Regions from separate parts of the Streptomyces sp. NPDC058683 genome, predicted to be linked through region 2. Evidence: riboswitches for the same ligand, from Rfam matches in the RefSeq annotation. Region 2 holds a riboswitch; each other region holds the start of a gene.

Region 1 (4,745 bases), on a different contig from region 2:
GTGCCACCGGAAAAGCGCAACCGGTGGGAGACCGCGGACCGCTCGGTGTGCAGCGCGGTGATCGCCCGCGCGCGTTCGCTGTCGCCGCGCGTCACCGCGTCCACGATGGCGCCGTGCTCGGCCCAGGACTCCACGGGGTTGGCGGGCGCGTCGACGGCGTACATCCAGGCGATCTTGTGCCGCAGCTGGGTGAGCGTCGAGGTCAGGGCGTGGCTGCCGGTGGCCTGGGCGAGCGTCTCGTGGAACCAGCCGCCCAGGGAGCGCAGGTCCTCGCTGCCGCCCCTGCGGGCCCGTTCCTGGCCCAGCCTGACGAGTCCGCGCAGCACCTTAAGGTGGGCCTCGGTACGGCGCTGGGCGGCCCGGGAGGCGCCGAGCGGCTCCAGGAGCAGGCGCATCTCCAGCAGGTCGGCGGCCTCCTGCTCGGTCGGTTCCGCGACGCACGCGCCCGCGTGCCGGCGCGTCACCACGAAGCCCTCGGCCTCCAGGGTGCGCAGGGCCTCGCGGACGGGGACGCGCGAGACGCCGTAGCGACGGGCCAGGAGTTCCTCGGTGAGCCGGCTGCCGCGCTCGTAGACACCCGCGACGATGTCGTCCCGGATCGCCGTGCATACCGAGTGCGCCGGAATACGCATGTCCGACCTCCGCCTTAATCCCCGTGAAACGCCGCCGAGTGACGTCCGTTCCGTGACTCTATTGCAATGAGCGGGAATTTCCGACGGCGGCCCTGAATCCATGCATATTTTTTGGACACCGGGGTCACGAAAACGACGAAAGCCCCGGCTCGGGGAGCCGGGGCTTCGGGGCTGTCTGCCCTGTGGCGTCACATGTTCATCGCCGTGGTCGCGTGGGTGGAGATATGCGCTGCGCGCGCGGGGCGTGCGCGCGGTACCGCGCGCCGGGCGTGCGCGCCGTGGTCGGTCAGACGTTCACGCCGTGCTTGCGGAGGTAGGCGACCGGGTCGACGTCCGAGCCGTACTCCGGGGTCGTACGGGCCTCGAAGTGGAGGTGGGGGCCGGTCACGTTGCCGGTCGCGCCGGAGAGGCCGATCTGCTGGCCCGGGGTGACCTTCTGGCCCACCGAGACACCGATCGACGACAGGTGGCCGTACTGGGTGTACATGCCGTCGGCCATCTTGATGACGATCTGGTTGCCGTAGGACCCGCCCCAGCCGGTGGAGACGACCGTGCCGGTGCCGACCGCGTGCACCACCGTGCCGGTGGCGGCGTGGAAGTCGATGCCGGTGTGGGCGCCGGAGGACCACAGGGAGCCGCCGGTCTTGTAGCCGGTGGAGACGTACGAGTCGGAGATCGGGACGACGAAGGCGTTGAGGCGCTTGCGCTCGGCCTCCCGCGCGACGCGTGCCGCGGCCTCGTGCTCCTTCTTGGCCTTCGCCGCGGCCTTCTTGCGCGCGGCCTCCTCGGCCGCCTTGCGCTCGGCGGCGGCCGTCTGCGCGGTGGCCTGGGCGTCGATCTGGTCGGCGACCGAGTCGCTGACGGTGATGACCGGGGTGAGGCCGGTCTGCTCGACGGAGTTCTCGGCGGCGAGCGCCGGGGCGGCCGAGACGGTGCCGATGACACCCGTGGTGGTGAGGGCCGCGATGCCGGCGGCCTGCGCGCTGGTGCGCTTCACCCGGCCGGGACGACGGTGCTTCCCGGAGGCGCACATGAACGCCATGTAGAGGCTGTTCCTTTCCTTCCCTCTCGCCTACCGGGTTAGCTGACGGGTTCGGAGCAGGAAGGTCTCCTACGGGCCCCCTCGCGGCTCGCGCGGGCGCCCGATTCACCCCAGGGACTGCGTGGGTCCCCGGCTCCCCTGGCTCGCGCCGTACGGGGACTCGGCGATGACTGTCCGGTGCCGCGGGTGCGGCGCAATGCCTGGCGGACAGCCCGGAAGAACCTACGAGGACGTTCTCCTAATCCTCAAACGGAACGCGGATTTTGTCGCGCATCCCACAGGGCAGACAGGCAACCTCCGCCCCAATTCGGACATTTCAGAGCCCTGGTGACCGGAGGGTCACCAGGGCTCTGCGCGCGCGTGCCGCTACTCCGCGGCGACGACCGTCACTTCGCCGATGGCGAGGGCCTCGACGGGCTCCTTGATCTGCGCCGCGTCGCCGACGAGGACGGTGACCAGGTGGTCGACCGGGAAGGCGTTCACGACCGCCGCGGTGGCCTCCACGGTGCCTGTGGCGGCCAGTTGCCGGTAGAGCGTGGCCTGGAAGTCGTCGGGCAGATGCTGCTCGACCTGGTCGGCCAGGGTGCCGGCGACGGCGGCCGCCGTCTCGTACTTGAGCGGCGCCACGCCGACGAGGTTCTGCACGGCGACGTCGCGCTCGGCGTCCGTGAGGCCCCCGGAGGCGAGGGTGCGCAGCACCGTCCACAGGTCCTGGAGCGCCGGGCCGGTGTTCGGGGTGTCCACGGAGCCGCTGATGGCGAGCATCGCGGCGCCGCTGCCGTCGGGGGCGGACCGCAGGACCTGCCCGAAGGCGCGGACGCCGTAGGTGTAGCCCTTCTCCTCGCGCAGGACGCGGTCCAGGCGCGAGGTGAGGGTGCCGCCCAGGCAGTAGGTGCCGAGCACCTGGGCGGGCCAGACGCGGTCGTGCCGGTCGGCGCCGACGCGGCCGATGAGCAGCTGCGTCTGGACGGCTCCGGGGCGGTCCACGATGACGACGCGGCCGGTGTCGTCGGCGGAGACCGGGGGCACCGGCCGGGGCTGGGCGGTGGAACCGCGCCAGGCGCCCAGGGTCTCGCCGAGCAGCTCGTCCAGGTCGATGCCGGTCAGGTCGCCGACGACGACCGCGGTGGCGGTGGCGGGCCGCACATGCCGGTCGTAGAACGCGCGTACGGCGGCCGCGTCGATCTTCTCTACGGTGTCCTCGGTGCCCTGGCGCGGACGGGACATCCGCGCGGCCGACGGGAAGAGCTCCTTGTAGAGCTGCTTGGCGGCCCGGCGGCTGGGGTTGGCCAGCTCGTGCGGGATCTCGTCGAGGCGGTTGCGGACCAGCCGCTCGACCTCGCTGTCGGCGAAGGCGGGTGCCCTGAGCGCGTCGGAGAGCAGCCCGAGCCCCTTGCCCAGGCGGGAGGCCGGGACTTCCAGGCTGAGCCGGACGCCGGGATGGTCGGCGTGTGCGTCGAGGGTGGCGCCGGCCCGCTCCAGCTCGGCGGCGTACTCCTCGGCGGAGTGCTTGTCGGTGCCCTCGGAGAAGGCGCGCGCCATGATCGTGGCTACGCCGTCCAGGCCGGCCGGCTCGGCGTCCAGGGGCGCGTCGAGGAGCACCTCGACGGCGACGACCTGCTGGCCGGGGCGGTGGCAGCGCAGCACGGTCAGGCCGTTGTCCAGGGTGCCGCGCTCGGGCGCCGGGAAGGCCCAGGGCCGGGCCTCGCCCGCGTGGGGCTGAGGGTGGAATTCCATGGTGGCGAGCTCGGTCACTTGGCCGTCTCCTCGTCGTCGTGCTCGGCGGTGGCGGCCTCGACCGTGGCCTCGGCCTCGGGGTCCTCGGGTACGTCGGCGTCCGCGACCGTCTCCGGGGACTTGGGCTCGTAGACGAGTACCGCGCGGTTGTCCGGCCGCAGCCGGGCCTTGGCGACCTCCTGGACCTCTTGCGGGGTCACCGAGAGGACGCGCTGGACGGCGGTCAGGGCGAGCTGCGGGTCACCGAACAGGACGGCGAACCGGCACAGTTCGTCCGCGCGGCCCGCCACGGTGCCCAGCCGGTCCAGCCACTCGCGCTCCAACTGGGCCTGGGCGCGCTCCATCTCCTCGGGCGTGGGGCCCTCCTCGGCGAACCGGGCGAGCTCCTCGTCGATGGCGGTCTCGATGACCGGCACCTCGACGTCACCGGAGGTCTTCACGTCCAGCCAGCCCAGGGAGGGCGCACCGGCGAGTCGCAGCAGGCCGAAGCCGGCGGCGACGGCCGTACGGTCGCGCCGTACGAGGCGGTTGTAGAGGCGGGAGGACTCGCCGCCGCCGAGGACGGTGAGGGCCAGGTCGGCCGCGTCGGACACGCGCGTGCCGTCCTCCGGGAGCCGGTAGGCGGCCATCAACGCGCGCGCGGGCACCTCCTCCACGACGACCTCGCGCAGCTGCCCGCCCATGATGTCGGGCAGCGAACCGTCGCGCGGGGCGGGCTTGCCGTCGTGCGCCTGGATGGAGCCGAAGTACTTCTCGATCCACGCGAGGGTCTGCTGGGGGTCGATGTCGCCGACCACCGAGAGCACCGCGTTGTTGGGCGCGTAGTAGGTACGGAAGAACGCGCGCGCGTCCTCCAGGGTGGCCGCGTCCAGGTCGGCCATCGAGCCGATCGGCGTGTGGTGGTAGGGGTGGCCCTCCGGGTAGGCGAGCGCGGTCAGCTTCTCGAAGGCGGTGCCGTAGGGGACGTTGTCGTAGCGCTGGCGGCGCTCGTTCTTGACGACGTCCCGCTGGTTCTCCATGGACTCGTCGTCCAGGGCGGCGAGCAGGGAGCCCATGCGGTCGGCCTCCAGCCAGAGGGCGAGCTCCAGCTGGTGGGCGGGCATGGTCTCGAAGTAGTTGGTGCGTTCGAAGCTGGTGGTGCCGTTGAGCGAGCCGCCGGCGCCCTGGACGAGCTCGAAGTGGCCGTTGCCCTTCACCTGGGCGGAGCCCTGGAACATCAAGTGCTCGAAAAGGTGAGCCAGGCCGGTACGTCCCTTGACTTCGTGCCGGGAGCCGACGTCGTACCAGAGGCAGACCGCCGCGACCGGGGTCAGGTGGTCCTCGGAGAGCACCAC
Region 2 (4,745 bases):
GTGTGCGCGAGCCACGCGGTCGTCGCGGCCGCCGCCAGCGTCGCCCCCAGCACGGCAAGCCCCTGCGTGGCCACACAGGTCAGGAACACCGCACCGGGCATGTGCCGCTTCCAGTGCCGTACGACGAGGGCCAGCAACGGCGGCCACAGCACCGCCGACAGCGCCAGCAGGGCCTCGGCGAGGGTCTGCCGGCCGAGCGCCGAGAACCGGGTCCCCAGGACCGTCGTGGCCGCCACGGCCGTGAGCGCGCCCGGCGTCTCCGCCTCCGCCACCCACCGCCGACGGTCCTCCAGCAGCCGTACGAGGAACTGCGCGGCCAGCACCGCCCAGGCCACGCAGGCCAGCGCCAGCGCGACCCGGGAGACCGTCTCAGCCCCCGCCAGATGCAACGCCACCGACACGATGCCGGTGGCCATCACAGCGGCCCCGGCCGCCGGCGGGCGCTGCGCCCACCAGGCGTGAAGGGGTGAAATGCCGGACATGCCGCCGATGCTAGGGACCCTCACCCGCCGCGCGAGCGGGGCACGCGCGCGTGCGGCACGAAAAGCGCGCGTGTGCGCGCCTCTCAGGCCGGTCGCACCACGCTGTGGATGATCGACTCGCCCCCGTAGTAGATCGACTCCTCCCGGACGTACGCGCCGGGCTTCGGGGCGTGGATCATCATGCCGTTGCCGATGTAGATGCCGACGTGGGTGACGTCGTCGTAGAAGAAGACCAGATCGCCGGGGAGGGCGTCGGCGAGGGAGACGGTGGTGCCGGCGTTCACCTGGTCGTACGTGGTGCGCGGCAGGGAGACGCCCGCGGCCTTCCAGGCGGCCTGGGAGAGGCCGGAGCAGTCGTAGGAGCCGGGGCCGGTGGCGCCCCACACGTACGGCTTGCCGATCTGCGCGCGGGCGAAGGCGATCGCCTTGGCGGCCTTCGTCCCGTAGGAGGAGTCGGAGGAGTCGGAGGAGGACGACGAAGACGATGAAGACGACGACGATGTTGACGAGGAGCCGCTGGAGGCCGATGTCGACGAGGACGCCGCCTGCTGCTTAGCGAGTTCCGCCGCCTTGCGTGCCGCCGCCGCCCGCTGCTGCTTCTCGATCTCCGCCAGCCGTGCCTTCTCCTGGGCCGTCAGCTGCGACAGCAGCTCCCGTGCGGAGGTCAGCTTCGTCTGGACGGTGGTCTTGGCGGTCTTGAGGTCGTCCTGCGTCTCGGTGAGCGTCTCCAGGCTCTGGGCGGCCTCCTGCCGCTTCGCCATGGTCGCGGACTGCTGTGTGGTGTAGTCGTCGACCGCGTCCTTCTGGCGCGAGGTCAGCCGGGTCATCAGCTGCGTCTGGTCGAAGTAGTCCTGAGGACTGTCCGCGAGCAGGAAGGTCGCCGTGTCGGGCGCACTGGCCCCGGTCCGGTACTGGGCCGCGGCGAACGACCCCAGTTCCTCACGCGCCTTGTTGAGCCGGTCCGTGCGCTCGGCGACGTCGTCGAGCAGGGTGTCGACCTGCTTGCGCTGCTTGCCGGTCTTCTCCTTGGCCGCGTTGTACTTCTCGGTCGCCGACTCGGCCTGCCGGTAGAGGGCGTCGACCTTCTTCTCGACCTCCTCCAGGCTGGGCTTGCCGTCCTCGGGGGGTGCGGCGTTGGCCGTCTGGGAGAGCAGTGCCACGGAGGTGAGGGCGGCGGTGGCCAGGGCGGGGGTGCGTATGCCTGCTACGCGCGTTGCGGACGGACGTGACTTGCGGTGCGACGCCAACGGGGGCGACTCCTTCCGTGTTCCGCCTACCGAGTTAGCTGTCGGGTTCGGGCGGGTGGTTCGGAAGGGTTGCCCTACGGTCCGTTCCCCGGTGGGAAGTCGGGACCGATTCACCCCAAGGTCGGTGTGGGTCCCCGGTTCCGGATGCGCGGCGGCACCCTGGATTCGGCGGAGGCCGTGCGGCCCGGCGAGGTTCGCCGGTGGAGGTCGTACGGCCTGCCCGGCACGCTAACCAACTCGTGTGCCCTGTGTGAAGTTTGATGTGCGATATGCCCGATACATTTTCGTGACCTTGGTGTTGCGGATCGGTCGGATCGGTTGATCGGGGATGGTATGGGGTCACTTGTCCGGTGCGGTCGAGTGGTCCGCGTGCTCGACTGACGGGTGCGACCGTGCTCACGGTGTGTGATCGCTGACCGTGAGGGGCCGATTCCGGCAGGTGACCGGGGTGACTTTCCGGGGTGGGGACCGGTTGTCAGTGAGGCGCCCTAGACTCGGAGAGCGATGAGCAGCCTCTTTGACGACAGCTTCCTGGCGAGCCTCCAGCCCCCGCGCGGCCACGAGGAGGAACCCCCGCCGCCGCCCGAGGACGAGCACGTACCGGAGCCGATTCCGGACGATCTGTTCGGCGGGCAGTTCGACGCGCCCCCGGACCGGGACGCCTACTACCGCGACGGTGCCGCCCGCCCGGCCCTGGACCCGGCCGCGCTCCTGGAGGGGCTGAACGAGAACCAGCGGGCGGCCGTCGTGCACGCCGGCTCCCCGCTGCTGATCGTGGCCGGCGCCGGTTCCGGCAAGACGCGCGTGCTCACCCACCGCATCGCGCACCTGCTCGGCGCGCGCCAGGTGCACCCGGGGCAGATCCTCGCGATCACCTTCACCAACAAGGCCGCGGGCGAGATGAAGGAGCGCGTCGAGCACCTCGTCGGCCCGCGCGCGAACGCGATGTGGGTGATGACCTTCCACAGCGCGTGCGTGCGGATCCTGCGCAGGGAGAGCAAGAAGCTCGGCTTCACCTCCTCCTTCTCGATCTACGACGCGGCCGACTCCAAGCGCCTGATGGCACTGGTCTGCCGGGACCTGGACCTCGACCCCAAGCGCTTCCCGCCGAAGTCGTTCAGCGCCCAGGTCAGCAATCTCAAGAACGAGCTGGTCGACGAGGAGGACTTCGCCGCCCGGGCGAGTGACGGCTTCGAGAAGACCCTCGCCCAGGCCTACGCCATGTACCAGTCGCGGCTGCGCGAGGCGAACGCCCTCGACTTCGACGACCTGATCATGACGACGGTCAACCTGCTGCGCGCCTTCCCGGACGTCGCCGAGCACTACCGCCGCCGCTTCCGGCACGTCCTGGTCGACGAGTACCAGGACACCAACCACGCCCAGTACGCGCTCGTGCGCGAGCTGGTCGGCACCGGCGCGCACGAGGCGGACGTGCCGCCGGGCGAGCAGGACCTGCCGCCCGCCGAACTGTGCGTGGTGGGCGACGCCGACCAGTCGATCTACGCCTTCCGGGGCGCGACGATCCGCAACATCCTCCAGTTCGAGGAGGACTACCCGAACGCGACGACGATCCTCCTGGAGCAGAACTACCGCTCCACGCAGACGATCCTCTCCGCCGCCAACGCGGTCATCGAGCGCAACGAGTCCCGCCGCCCGAAGAACCTGTGGACCAACGCGGGCGCGGGCGCGCAGATCACCGGCTACGTCGCCGACACCGAGCACGACGAGGCGCAGTTCGTCGCCGACGAGATAGACCGTCTGACGGACGCGGGCGAGGCGAAGGCGGGCGACGTCGCCGTCTTCTACCGCACCAACGCGCAGTCCCGTGTCTTCGAGGAGATCTTCATCCGCGTCGGCCTGCCCTACAAGGTCGTCGGCGGTGTCCGCTTCTACGAGCGCAAGGAGGTCCGGGACGTCCTGGCCTACCTCCGGGTCCTCGCCAACCCCGAGGACTCCGTCCCGCTGCGCCGGATCCTGAACGTCCCCAAGCGCGGTATCGGCGACCGCGCGGAGGCGATGATCGACGCCCTCGCCCAGCGCGAGAAGATCAGCTTCCCCCAGGCGCTCAAGCGCGTGGACGAGGCGTACGGCATGGCCGCGCGGTCGACCAACGCGGTCAAGCGGTTCAACACGCTGATGGAGGACCTCCGTACGGTCGTGGAGTCCGGCGCCGGACCGGCCACCGTCCTGGAGGCGATCCTGGAACGCACCGGCTATCTCGCCGAGTTGCAGGCCTCCACCGACCCGCAGGACGAGACCCGGATCGAGAACCTCCAGGAGCTCGCCTCCGTGGCGCTGGAGTTCGAGCAGGAGTCCGGGGAGGGCGAGGCGCCGGCCGGGCTGTCCGCCTTCCTGGAGCGGGTGGCCCTGGTCGCCGACTCCGACCAGATCCCCGACGAGGACGAGGACGGCTCCGGCGTCATCACCTTGATGACCCTGCACACCGCCAAGGGCCTCGAGTTCCCGGTGGTCTTCCTGACCGGCATGGAGGACGGCGTCTTCCCGCACATGCGCGCGCTCGGCCAGACCAAGGAGCTGGAGGAGGAGCGGCGCCTCGCGTACGTCGGCATCACGCGCGCGCGGGAGCGGCTGTATCTCACGCGGTCGGCGATGCGCAGCGCCTGGGGGCAGCCGTCGTACAACCCGCCCTCGCGCTTCCTGGAGGAGATCCCGGCCGGGCATCTGGAGTGGAAGCGGACCGGGGCGATGGCGCCGGTGTCCTCCGGGCCCGCGTCGGGCGTGGCGGCCTCGCTCTCCTCGACCCGCTCGCGCTCCTCGGCGTCCGGCGCGTCCGGCTTCGCCACCCGGCGGACCTCGGAGAAGCCGGTGGTCTCGCTGGCCGTCGGCGACCGGGTCACCCACGACCAGTTCGGCCTCGGCACGGTCGTCGGGGTGACGGGCACGGGCGGCAACGCGGAGGCGACGATCGACTTCGGCGACACCAAGCCGAAGCGGCTGCTGCTGCGGTACGCGCCGGTAGAGAAGCTGTAACCGCACAGACGCTGCGAAGACAGAA
Region 3 (4,745 bases), on a different contig from region 2:
GCGAAGTGCAGCCCCAACAGGTCACGCTTCGCGTCCAGTTCGGGGCCGTCGCCGTCCCCGTCGAACCAGAGTCCGAGCCGCCGGACCTCTTCGGCGTACAGCGCGCCGCCGACCGGGTCCTCGGGACAGTTGCCGAGCATCTCGAAGCCGTCGAGGAGCCAGCACGCGTAGTTCCAGCGCGCCTCGCCCGGGTCGGCCGGGTTCCGTTCGGCGTCGTACTGGCTCTCGGTGTTGTAGCCGATCGCCACGTACGGTCTGCGATCGTCGTGCTCGACGCGCCAGATGCGGAACGACAGCGCGTAGATCTCCGGCCGCAGCTCCCGCGGGAACCGCTCCAGCACCCCGGTCGCCGCCTCCAGCAGATGCGCCCGGAAGTCTCCCGGTCCGTCCGTCACCACGCCCGCCCCCGTCCGATCGGTGCGCTCAACCCACCGCCAACGTAACGCGCCCCACTGACAACGCCCCATCACGGCGACGGCGGGCGCCACTTGAGGCCGAAACGCACAGTGAGTCTCAGGGGCGTGCTGTCCGTATTCTCTGATCATGGTCGCACCCACCCCGTACTCACTGATCGCCACCGACCTGGACGGCACGCTGCTGCGCGCCGACGACACCCTGTCGGAACGGTCGCTCGCCGCGCTCGCGCGGGCCGGCCGGGCCGGCGCCCGGCATCTCGTGGTGACCGGCCGCCCCGCGCCGAGAGTGCGCCCCCTCCTGGACGACCTCGGCTGCACGGGACTCGCGGTCTGCGGCCAGGGCGCGCAGGTGTACGACGCCGGCGCGGACCGGCTGCTGTGGTCGGTCACCCTGGACCGGGAACTGGCGGAGACCGCCCTCGGCAAGATCGAGGCCGAGGTCGGGCAGGTGTACGCGGCGGTCGACCAGGACGGCGTGGACGGGCTCACGCTCATCGAGCCGGGCTATCTGATGCCCCACCCCACGCTGCCCGCGCTGCGCGTGGGCCGGCGCGACGACCTGTGGTGCGCGCCCATCAGCAAGGTGCTGCTGCGCCACCACACCCTGTCCGACGACGAACTGGCGGCGACCGCGCGCGCGGTGGTGGGCTCGCTGGCGACGGTCACCATGTCGGGGCCGGGAACCGTCGAGCTCCAGCCGTGCGGGGTGACCAAGGCGACCGGCCTGGCGCTGGCCGCCGACCATCTGGGACTGAGCCCCGAACAGGCCGTCGCCTTCGGGGACATGCCCAACGACATCCCCATGTTCGACTGGGCGTCCTACGGGGTGGCCATGGCCAACGCCCATCCCGAACTCAAGACGGTGGCCGACGAGATCACCTTGTCGAACGAGGACGACGGCATCGCCGTCGTCCTCGAAAGACTCTTCGGCTGACGGTGCCGGTCAGTACGCGCCGTGCACGTTGTCCATCGAGCCGTACCGCGCGGCGGCGTAGTTGCAGGCGGCGGTGATGTTCGCGACCGGGTCGTAGATGTCGAACGACGTGCCGTCCACGTGGTAGGTCTTGAACGTCGGGTCGATCACCTGGAGCAGGCCCTTGGACGGGATGCCGGCGGCCGCGTTGGAGTCCCAGAGGTTGATGGCCTGCGGGTTGCCGGAGGACTCACGCATCACGTTGCGGTAGATGCCGTTGTAGCTGCCCGGGATGTGCTTCTCGGCCATGATCGCGAGCGACTCGCGGATCCAGCCGTCGAGGTTGTTCGGGTACCCGGCGAGCGTCGTCGAGGCCGTCGAGGTGGTGGAGGTGGCGGCGGAAGCTGCCGTGGCCCCGATGAGCGGGAGGGCGAGAACGGCGGCGCCGGTGCTGGCGATGGCGAGCGTGCGGATGATGCGGTTACGGCGGGGACAGCGGTGCTGGGCGGCAGCAGACATGGCGTAGTTCCTCTCCGTCGCCTGCGAGGTGAGCTGTCGGGTTCGGGCCCGGGGAGTGCCCGGCCGCGCCGCCCTGAGGCGAGGCGACTTCACCCCTAGCCGTTCCGGTACGACGTCCGTCGGTGACGTCGGTCGCCCGGTCCGGCGACTTACCTGGTTTCCCCGCTCCTGCCGTGCGAATGGACTCGTCGATGGGTCACGACGGGCGGCGGCAGGATTCGGCGTCCGCCCGGCGAGCGGGAACGTATGCGAGAGCACATGTCCGGAACAAGTGCCTGATTCACACAACACACCCATTGACCTTGATCTGAGCCGTATGGGTAACTTGATCCTTTGCGTCTGCCAAGCCTCAACTCGCCCACAGGAAAAGGAAAGAAAGGGTCGCCTTACCGCCTCGGTGGCACTCCGGGCCACGTGACCCACTTCACGAAACGGCAATTGCGGCGAATCGGACAAGAGGGATTCATGGAATCCGTTTTTCCGGGCATCGGCGGAAAAGTGTCCCGCTGTCATTCGCGTGGATTGCCTTGATTGGGGTGGGTTAAGTGACCCGCATCACAGGAAATTCAATAGATTGTCCGAATTGCCTTATTCAGAGGAATTCCGGCCCGGTGGGGCGGAACCGGTGGGGTCCGGTCGGGTGTGGATCGGCAGGGGGCTCTGGGCATCCGGTTCATCCGGTCGTGTGCCCTCTCCGGCGCGCCCTCGTGAACTCCGTACGGTCCGGGTACGCGCGCGTGCCGCTGATCGTGTGCGGTGGGCAGGTCGGCATCCGGCGGCTTGGTCTCCTCGGGTGTCTCGAAGGCCATCGGTCGGCCCAAGGTCCAGGAGTGCGCCAGGAGTTCATGCGTGACGGTCGTACGTGAATCCGGTCACGTCGGAGGAGGGGGGCGGGTTTGCCGACCCGGCGGCGGGCAGGGCGGTCGTCCACGCGCGCGTGTCCACCGTGAGGGCGGAACCTCCGCCGCACCGCCCGTCGTTGTCATAGTGGCCGTCCGTGGAGCGGGCCGCGGCGACCGCCTTGAGCGGCTCGGGCGCGAGGGCCGCCGTCCGGAGGGAGATGCAGCCGTCCTGGGAGAAGCCGACCGTGCCGAGGGCTTGCGTTGTACCGCGGCCGCGCCGTCGACCGCTCGACGGTCGCGGGCCCGCCCTGCCCATCGGCCGAGACGTGCCCGTGGCGCATCGGGCCGCGGGTGGGGGAGGTGGGGGTGAGGTGCGTGTGTGGGCGGGCTCGTCCGCCAGTGGACGCCTCGCGCGCGTGGGGGCAACGTCCTGGCGGCGAAGAGGGGTGCGGAGGTCCTCGTGCGTGATCTCGTAGAGGGCGGCGGTATGGATGCGGATCGGCGCGGTGTGCCCCCGTCGGCTTTGGCGGGCGGCGAAGGGGGTACCTCCGGGCAGGTGACGTCGGACGGGGAGTGGGTGACCGTCCGTGGTCGCCGGTCTGCCGGACGGTCCGGCGTCGGACGCGCTGACGGCGCTGGTCCGGGACGCGGTTCACGCCTCGGCCGGGGACACGGCTTACACCCCGGTTCGGGACAACTGTCGGTACTTCCTGTTAAGTCATTGGATGTCAGATCGTATCGGCTGATCAAAAACATACCGGTCGTGATCCGATAGCGCCCGGGGTGTAACGGTGGGCGCCCTCGGTGATCGAAACCTGACCGGATACGCTGACTTGAGTGATGGCAGCGACCTATCGACAAACCGTGTAATCGCCAGTGGACACCAGCAGACAGGAGACCCCTCGTGACCGTCGGGCCGTTCGGGCTGAGCGTGCGGGACCAGGCTCTGGAAGCCGATGTCCAGGCCGGATTGACGGCTGTCGAGGAGGGCTTGCTAGAAGCCACCAAAAGTGAGGTCCCGTTCATCACGGAAGCCGCGCAGCACCTCGTGCGGGCCGGCGGGAAGCGGTTCCGGCCGCTGCTGGTGATGCTGGCCGCGCAGTTCGGTGACCCGTACGCGCCGGGCGTCGTGCCGTCGGCCGTGGTCGTCGAGCTGACCCACCTCGCCACGCTGTACCACGACGACGTCATGGACGAGGCGGCCGTGCGGCGCGGGGTCGACAGCGCCAACACCCGCTGGGGCAACTCGGTCGCCGTCCTCACCGGCGACTTCCTCTTCGCCCGCGCCTCGCAGATCCTCGCCGACCTCGGACCCGAGGCGGTGCGGGTCCAGGCCCTCGCGTTCGAACGGTTGGTGACGGGTCAGATCCTGGAGACGGCGGGTCCCTCGGACGGACGCGACCCGGTCGACCACTACCTCGACGTGCTCGGCGGCAAGACCGGATCGCTGGTGGCGGTCTCCTGCCGCTTCGGCGCGATGATGTCCGGCGCCGACGAGACGGTCGTGGACGTCCTCACCCAGTACGGCGAACGCCTCGGTGTCGCCTTCCAGCTCGCCGACGACGTCCTGGACATCGCCTCCGACTCCCGCGAGTCCGGCAAGACCCCGGGGACCGACCTCCGCGAGGGCATCCCCACGCTTCCGGTGCTACGGCTGCGGGAGCGGGCCGCGCGGCTGGGGCTGGCCGAGGACATCGCACTGTGCGAGCTGCTGGACTCCGACCTCACGGACGACGCGCGGCACGCGGAGGCCCTGACGGCCCTGCGGGCGCATCCGGCGCTGGAGCAGGCGCGCCGGGACACGGTCCGGTACGCGGAGGAGGCCCGGGCCGCACTGGCCCCTCTGGCCGAATGCGACGCGAAGGTGACGCTCCTGGAGCTGTGCGACGCGGTGGTGCACCGGGCGGGCTAGCCCCCTGCCCGTTCTGCCGACTCGGCTTCCCGAGAGGCCGCACCCAAGGAGCAACCGCCGTGACGCACGTCACACTCCTGGACTGAGTCCAATCTAGGATCCGTTCCGTACCCCTCCCCAGAAGCCGACGCAGGGGGCGTCGG
Region 4 (4,745 bases), on a different contig from region 2:
AGTTTGTACACGGGTCGTTTCTATGACCTCATAAAAAGAGCTTATGACTTCTGCGAACCCCGCTTATGGCCAGGAGACGCCACAGCTCTCCTCCCGGTGCTTGGCGGGCGCCATGGACATGCACCAACCTGTCCTCTGCGGCGCACCGAGGCGCGGTGGCCGGAGGGCGAGGGGTGAGAGCGTGGACGCACGCGGGGAGACGACCGTCGCGGTCACCGGCGGCAGCGGATTCGTCGGCAGCCATCTGGTACGCAGGCTGCTGGAGCGCGGCTACCGGGTCCACGCGACCGTCCGGCGCCTCTCCGCCAAGGCCAAGGTCCGGCCCCTGTGGGAACTCCAGGAGGCCTTCCCCGGCCGGCTCGCCCTGTTCGAGGCCGACCTGCTCCAGGACGGCTCCTTCGACGAGGCGTTCCGCAGCTGTGCGACCGTCTTCCACGTGGCCTCCCCGTTCCTGATGCCGGAGCGGATCAAGGACGGTCAACGGGACGTGGTGGACCCGGCGTTGCTCGGCACCCGCAACGTGCTCGCGAGCGTGGACCGTACCCCGGACGTGGCGACCCTGGTCTTCACCTCCACCGTGGGGGCGATCTTCGGCGACTACTCCGACGTCCGAGAGATGGCCGGCGAGATCCTGACGGAGAAGTACTTCAACACCACCAGCACGGTGGCCGGCAATCCCTACCACTACGCCAAGACGGTCGCCGAACGAGCCGCCTGGGACGCCGAGGCCGCCCAGGACCGCTGGCGCATGGTCTCCGTCAACCCCGGCCTGATTCTGGGCCCTTCGCTCACGCCCGCCTCCGAGTCCGGCAGCCTGTTCCTGCTGGACGAGCTGTTCAAGGGCTACTTCTGCTACGGCGCCCCGGACTTCAGCTTCACCACCGCGGACGTCCGCGATGTGGCCGACGCGCACATCGCGGCGGCGGAGAACCCGGCGGCGGGCGGCCGTTACATCGTGGCCAACGAGACGATGACGTCCTTCCACGAGATGTCCCGGATCATCCGCACCCGCCATCCCCGGGATCCGCGTCTGCCGCGCACCGCGCTCCCGCACTGGCCGGTACGGATCCTCGGCCCGTCCTTCGGCCTCACCCAGGACTACATACGCAAGCACCTCGGCATCCGCTTCCGCGTCGACAACAGCCGGGGCATCCACGAACTGGGCCTCACCTACCGGCCCGTCGAGGAGACCCTCCTGGACCACCACGAGAGCTGGCGCACGCGGCGGCGGAGGGGCTGACCCCGACGGCAGGGTCTCAGGCCGGGCGGACCACCCGGTGGATCGCCGACTCCCCGGCGTTGTAGATCGACTCCTCGCGGATGGACGCCCCCGGGCTCGGCGCGTGGATCATCATGCCGTTGCCCGCGTAGACCCCGACGTGGCTGTCGTTGTCGAAGAAGAAGACCAGGTCACCCGGCTCGATGGCGGCCAGTGTCAGCGGGGTGCCGGCGAAGGTCTGGTCCGGTGCGCTGCGCGGCAGCGACACCCCGGCGGCGCGCCAGGCGGCCTGGGTGAGGCTGGAGCAGTCGTACGACTCCGGACCGGTGGCCCCCCAGACACAGGGCCGCCCGATCTGCGCCCGGGCGAACGCCAGCGCCTTCATCGCCTTGCCGGGCTCGGCCGCGGCACCGGGCACGAGGAAGGAGCCGGTGTCGGTGACGGCGCCGGACGCATAGGCGGCCGGGGGCGCGGTGGGAAGCGGGGCGGTGACCACGGGGGGCGCGGTCGGGACGGGCGCGGTGACCACCGGGGGTGCGGTCGGGACAGGGGCGGTGGGGAGCGGGGCCGGGGCGACCGGGGCGGCGGCGGCCATCGCCATGGGGGGCGCGATCGTCGCCGCGGGGGACGCCATCATCGCCCACGGAGGGTCCGTCACCACCGTGGGTATCACTGCCGTGGGCATCGGCGCCTGGGGCGCGGGCATCGCCGGGGCGGTGGCGTAGGCGGCGGCCGCGGGCTGCGCTCCGGTGGCGTAGGCGCCCATGCCGGCGGCGGGCGCGCCGGGGAAGGCGCCGGTGCCGAAGTCGGCCGACGGCATGGCGGCGGGGGCCGGCATGGCGTACGCGGCGGCGGGATAGGCGGTCTCGGGATAGGCGGTCTCCGCGGCGACCGGGGGTGCGCTGACGTACGCGGCGGTCGCGGCGGGCGCCATACCGGGGAAGGAACCGGTGTCCATCGGGCCCGGGACGGGCGCGGCGGTCGGGAAGGCACCGGTGTTCGTGGGGGCCGCGGTCGGGAAGGCACCCGTGTTCGTCGGGGCCGCGGTCGGGAAGGCGCCGGTGTCGGCCGGCATCGGGAACGTACCGGTGGCGCCCGGGGTCATGACCCGGAAGGAACCGGTGTCGCCGGGGCTCGCGGGCGGCATGGGACCCGCGTCCATGGCGGTCACGGCCGGGAAGCTGCTTGTGGCGCCCGGGGTCATGATGCGGAAGCCACCCGTGTCCGCCGGGGACATGGGCTGGGCGGCACCCGGGGTCATGACGCGGAAGGAGCCGGTGTCCGTCGCGGGCACCGTCGGGATGGCGCCCGTGTCCGTCGCGGAAATCGCGGGGAAGGCGCCCGTACCGGTCAGGGCGTCGGTGCGGAAGGAGCCGGTGTCGCCGTACTGGCCGGGCATGCCGTCGGGGGCGGGCCACTGCTGCGCCGGGACCTGGGCCTCGGGCGTGGGCCAAGGGGCCTGGGCCGGCTGCGGGGCCGGCGCGGCCGGTTCGAGTGCCGCGATCGCGCGCTGCCCGGTGCGCTGGGACAGCACCTCGCGCGCCTTGGCGATCTTCAGCTGGCTCTTGGTCTTGGACGTGCCCGGGGTGGCACGCTGCGGCGCGGCGGGGGGCAGCGCCTTGGGCGCGCTGGACGGTCCCGGGGGCAGCGCCGCGGGGGACCCTGCCGTCAGTTCCAGCTTCGGGCGTTCCGGCAGCTCACGGACGACCTCGATGTCGCTCTTAGCGGACGACCCCGCGGGCAGCTCCGGCCGGGACGGGCCGGAGCCCTCCAGCTGGCCGAGCAGGTCGGCGGCCATGGCGCTGACCGGCCGCCGCGGGCCGGGCCGGGCGGGCTGCCGGTCGGAGGGCAGCGCCGCCGGGACGCTCGGCCCCAGTCGCGATCGCGCGCCGTCGAACCACTCGCGGGCGATGCTGTCGAGGCCCGGGTCGTCACGTCGGGGCCGCTTGAACAGCGGGACACCGCGGGACCGCGAGCCCCCGTTCATCGCGCGTGTGGCGTTGTAGTTCCCGGTGGCGTTCTCGGCCTGGTCGTAGAGGCTGTCGATTCGCTGTCGAACCTCGTCACGGCTTTCGGACGCCATGGGGGTCGTGCTCCTTCCGTGCTCCGCCTACCGAGTTAGCTGTCGGGTTCGGGCGGGTCGATCCGGAAGGCATGCCCTACGGTCCTTGCCCCTAAGGGCAGTTGACCGATTCACCCCAGTGGTTCGGTTGGGTCCCCGGCTCCGGAACGCCCCGTTGGGCACCGGATTAGGCGGAGGCCGCGCGGCCCGACGGGATTCGCCGGGGGGAGCCGAACGGCTTGCCCGTCAACTTAGCCAACTTGTGTCACTCGTGTGAAGGTTGAAGTGCGTAATGTCCGATACGTAATTGTGATGTTCGTCGTAGCGTTCGAGATCCGGCCGTGCGGGACGGCATTTCGCCCGTACCCCGGTCGCCGTCGTGCGGCCGTCGGAGCTGTGCCGTCGGCTGCCTGAGGAGTCCGCTACCTGTGAGGTCACCGTGAATTTCCGGGACCGTTGAACACGGTGGCGCCACGCCGCGTATAGGGCGAGGGATTTCCATGTCCGGCCGACCACGACACGCAGGGGAACGACCTTGAGACCCAACAGGCGCAGACGCCCGACCGGCGCACAACGCGCGACCTTCGCAGCGGTCGCCCTGATGCTCGGCGGCGGAGTACTGGTCGCGGTGAACGTCTATGCCTCGGCCACCGAAGGCGGTTCGGACCAGGCCGGGCAGACCGCCAACGCCCAGGTGCTGTCCGCGCCCACCGTCTACTGCCCCGACGTCGGCAGCCGGCTGACGGACGTGCCCGACGCGGCCCGGGCCGACGTCGACGGCGAACTCGCGCAGCTGGACCAGCAGATCGCGGCCGCCTACCAGCAGCTCAAGGAGTCGGCCGCGGCGATCCAGCAGAACCCCGGTCTCGCCGACCAGACGATCCTGGATCCGTTGAAGGAGAAGCGGTCCGAATCCCTCCAGCGCATCGCCGACGCCATCGACCGCGAGGGCGACCGCCCCCAGGGCCTCGACGACCTCGCCGCCTGCACCCTGCGCTCCTCCGACCAGGGCGCCGGTCAGTCGACGGCGCCGCAGGACAGCGCCGCGCCGAGCCAGAGCGCAAGTGCCGGTGCCGGTGCCGGTATCGGCGGCCAGGGCGGGAACGGCCCCGTCGCCGCCGACTACGCCGACATCACCACCGTCCAGCCCAATGTCACGACCCCGTCCGAGCAGTCCGGCGGCTCCACGGGCACCTTCGCCTCCAGCTGCGGCGTCAACGCGAACGGCCTGTTCAACTCGGACAACGTGATCGTGGCGCCCGGTGTCTCCAACGGCGCCCACCACTTCCACGACTACATCGGCAACCAGTCCAACAACGCCTTCGCCAGCGACGACGACCTCGCGAACGCCGACACGAGCTGTGCGGACCAGGGCGACAAGTCCACGTACTACTGGCCCGTGCTGCGGCTGCAGAACGGCAAGCAGGAGCGGGACGCCGACAAGCCGGGCGGCGGCACCGAGGG

The links. Region 2 has a riboswitch for cyclic di-AMP ahead of ACFWXC_RS21465 (NlpC/P60 family protein). Riboswitches for the same ligand answer to the same signal wherever they lie in the genome.
Region 1: linked by a shared signal. The riboswitch ahead of ACFWXC_RS10810 (M23 family metallopeptidase) and the one ahead of ACFWXC_RS21465 (NlpC/P60 family protein) in region 2 are both predicted to bind cyclic di-AMP.
Region 3: linked by a shared signal. The riboswitch ahead of ACFWXC_RS24485 (transglycosylase SLT domain-containing protein) and the one ahead of ACFWXC_RS21465 (NlpC/P60 family protein) in region 2 are both predicted to bind cyclic di-AMP.
Region 4: linked by a shared signal. The riboswitch ahead of ACFWXC_RS24210 (NlpC/P60 family protein) and the one ahead of ACFWXC_RS21465 (NlpC/P60 family protein) in region 2 are both predicted to bind cyclic di-AMP.

What each region holds. Positions count from the first base shown of each region.
Region 1 is NZ_JBHXSK010000008.1:98,306-103,050, forward strand. It holds gene ACFWXC_RS10805 (GntR family transcriptional regulator) at 1-632, opposite strand, end outside; gene ACFWXC_RS10810 (M23 family metallopeptidase) at 919-1,674, opposite strand; cyclic di-AMP (ydaO/yuaA leader) riboswitch at 1,687-1,850, opposite strand; gene ACFWXC_RS10815 (M16 family metallopeptidase) at 2,041-3,429, opposite strand; gene ACFWXC_RS10820 (M16 family metallopeptidase) at 3,426-4,745, opposite strand, start outside.
Region 2 is NZ_JBHXSK010000018.1:144,525-149,269, forward strand. It holds gene ACFWXC_RS21460 (tellurite resistance/C4-dicarboxylate transporter family protein) at 1-482, opposite strand, end outside; gene ACFWXC_RS21465 (NlpC/P60 family protein) at 566-1,729, opposite strand; cyclic di-AMP (ydaO/yuaA leader) riboswitch at 1,738-1,910, opposite strand; gene pcrA (DNA helicase PcrA) at 2,234-4,720, shown strand.
Region 3 is NZ_JBHXSK010000022.1:41,732-46,476, reverse strand. It holds gene ACFWXC_RS24495 (hypothetical protein) at 1-395, opposite strand, end outside; gene ACFWXC_RS24490 (HAD family hydrolase) at 544-1,350, shown strand; gene ACFWXC_RS24485 (transglycosylase SLT domain-containing protein) at 1,360-1,848, opposite strand; cyclic di-AMP (ydaO/yuaA leader) riboswitch at 1,854-2,049, opposite strand; gene ACFWXC_RS24480 (CocE/NonD family hydrolase) at 2,692-3,006, opposite strand; gene ACFWXC_RS24475 (polyprenyl synthetase family protein) at 3,595-4,602, shown strand.
Region 4 is NZ_JBHXSK010000021.1:173,347-178,091, reverse strand. It holds gene ACFWXC_RS24215 (NAD-dependent epimerase/dehydratase family protein) at 182-1,240, shown strand; gene ACFWXC_RS24210 (NlpC/P60 family protein) at 1,257-3,302, opposite strand; cyclic di-AMP (ydaO/yuaA leader) riboswitch at 3,311-3,485, opposite strand; gene ACFWXC_RS24205 (DUF1996 domain-containing protein) at 3,883-4,745, shown strand, end outside.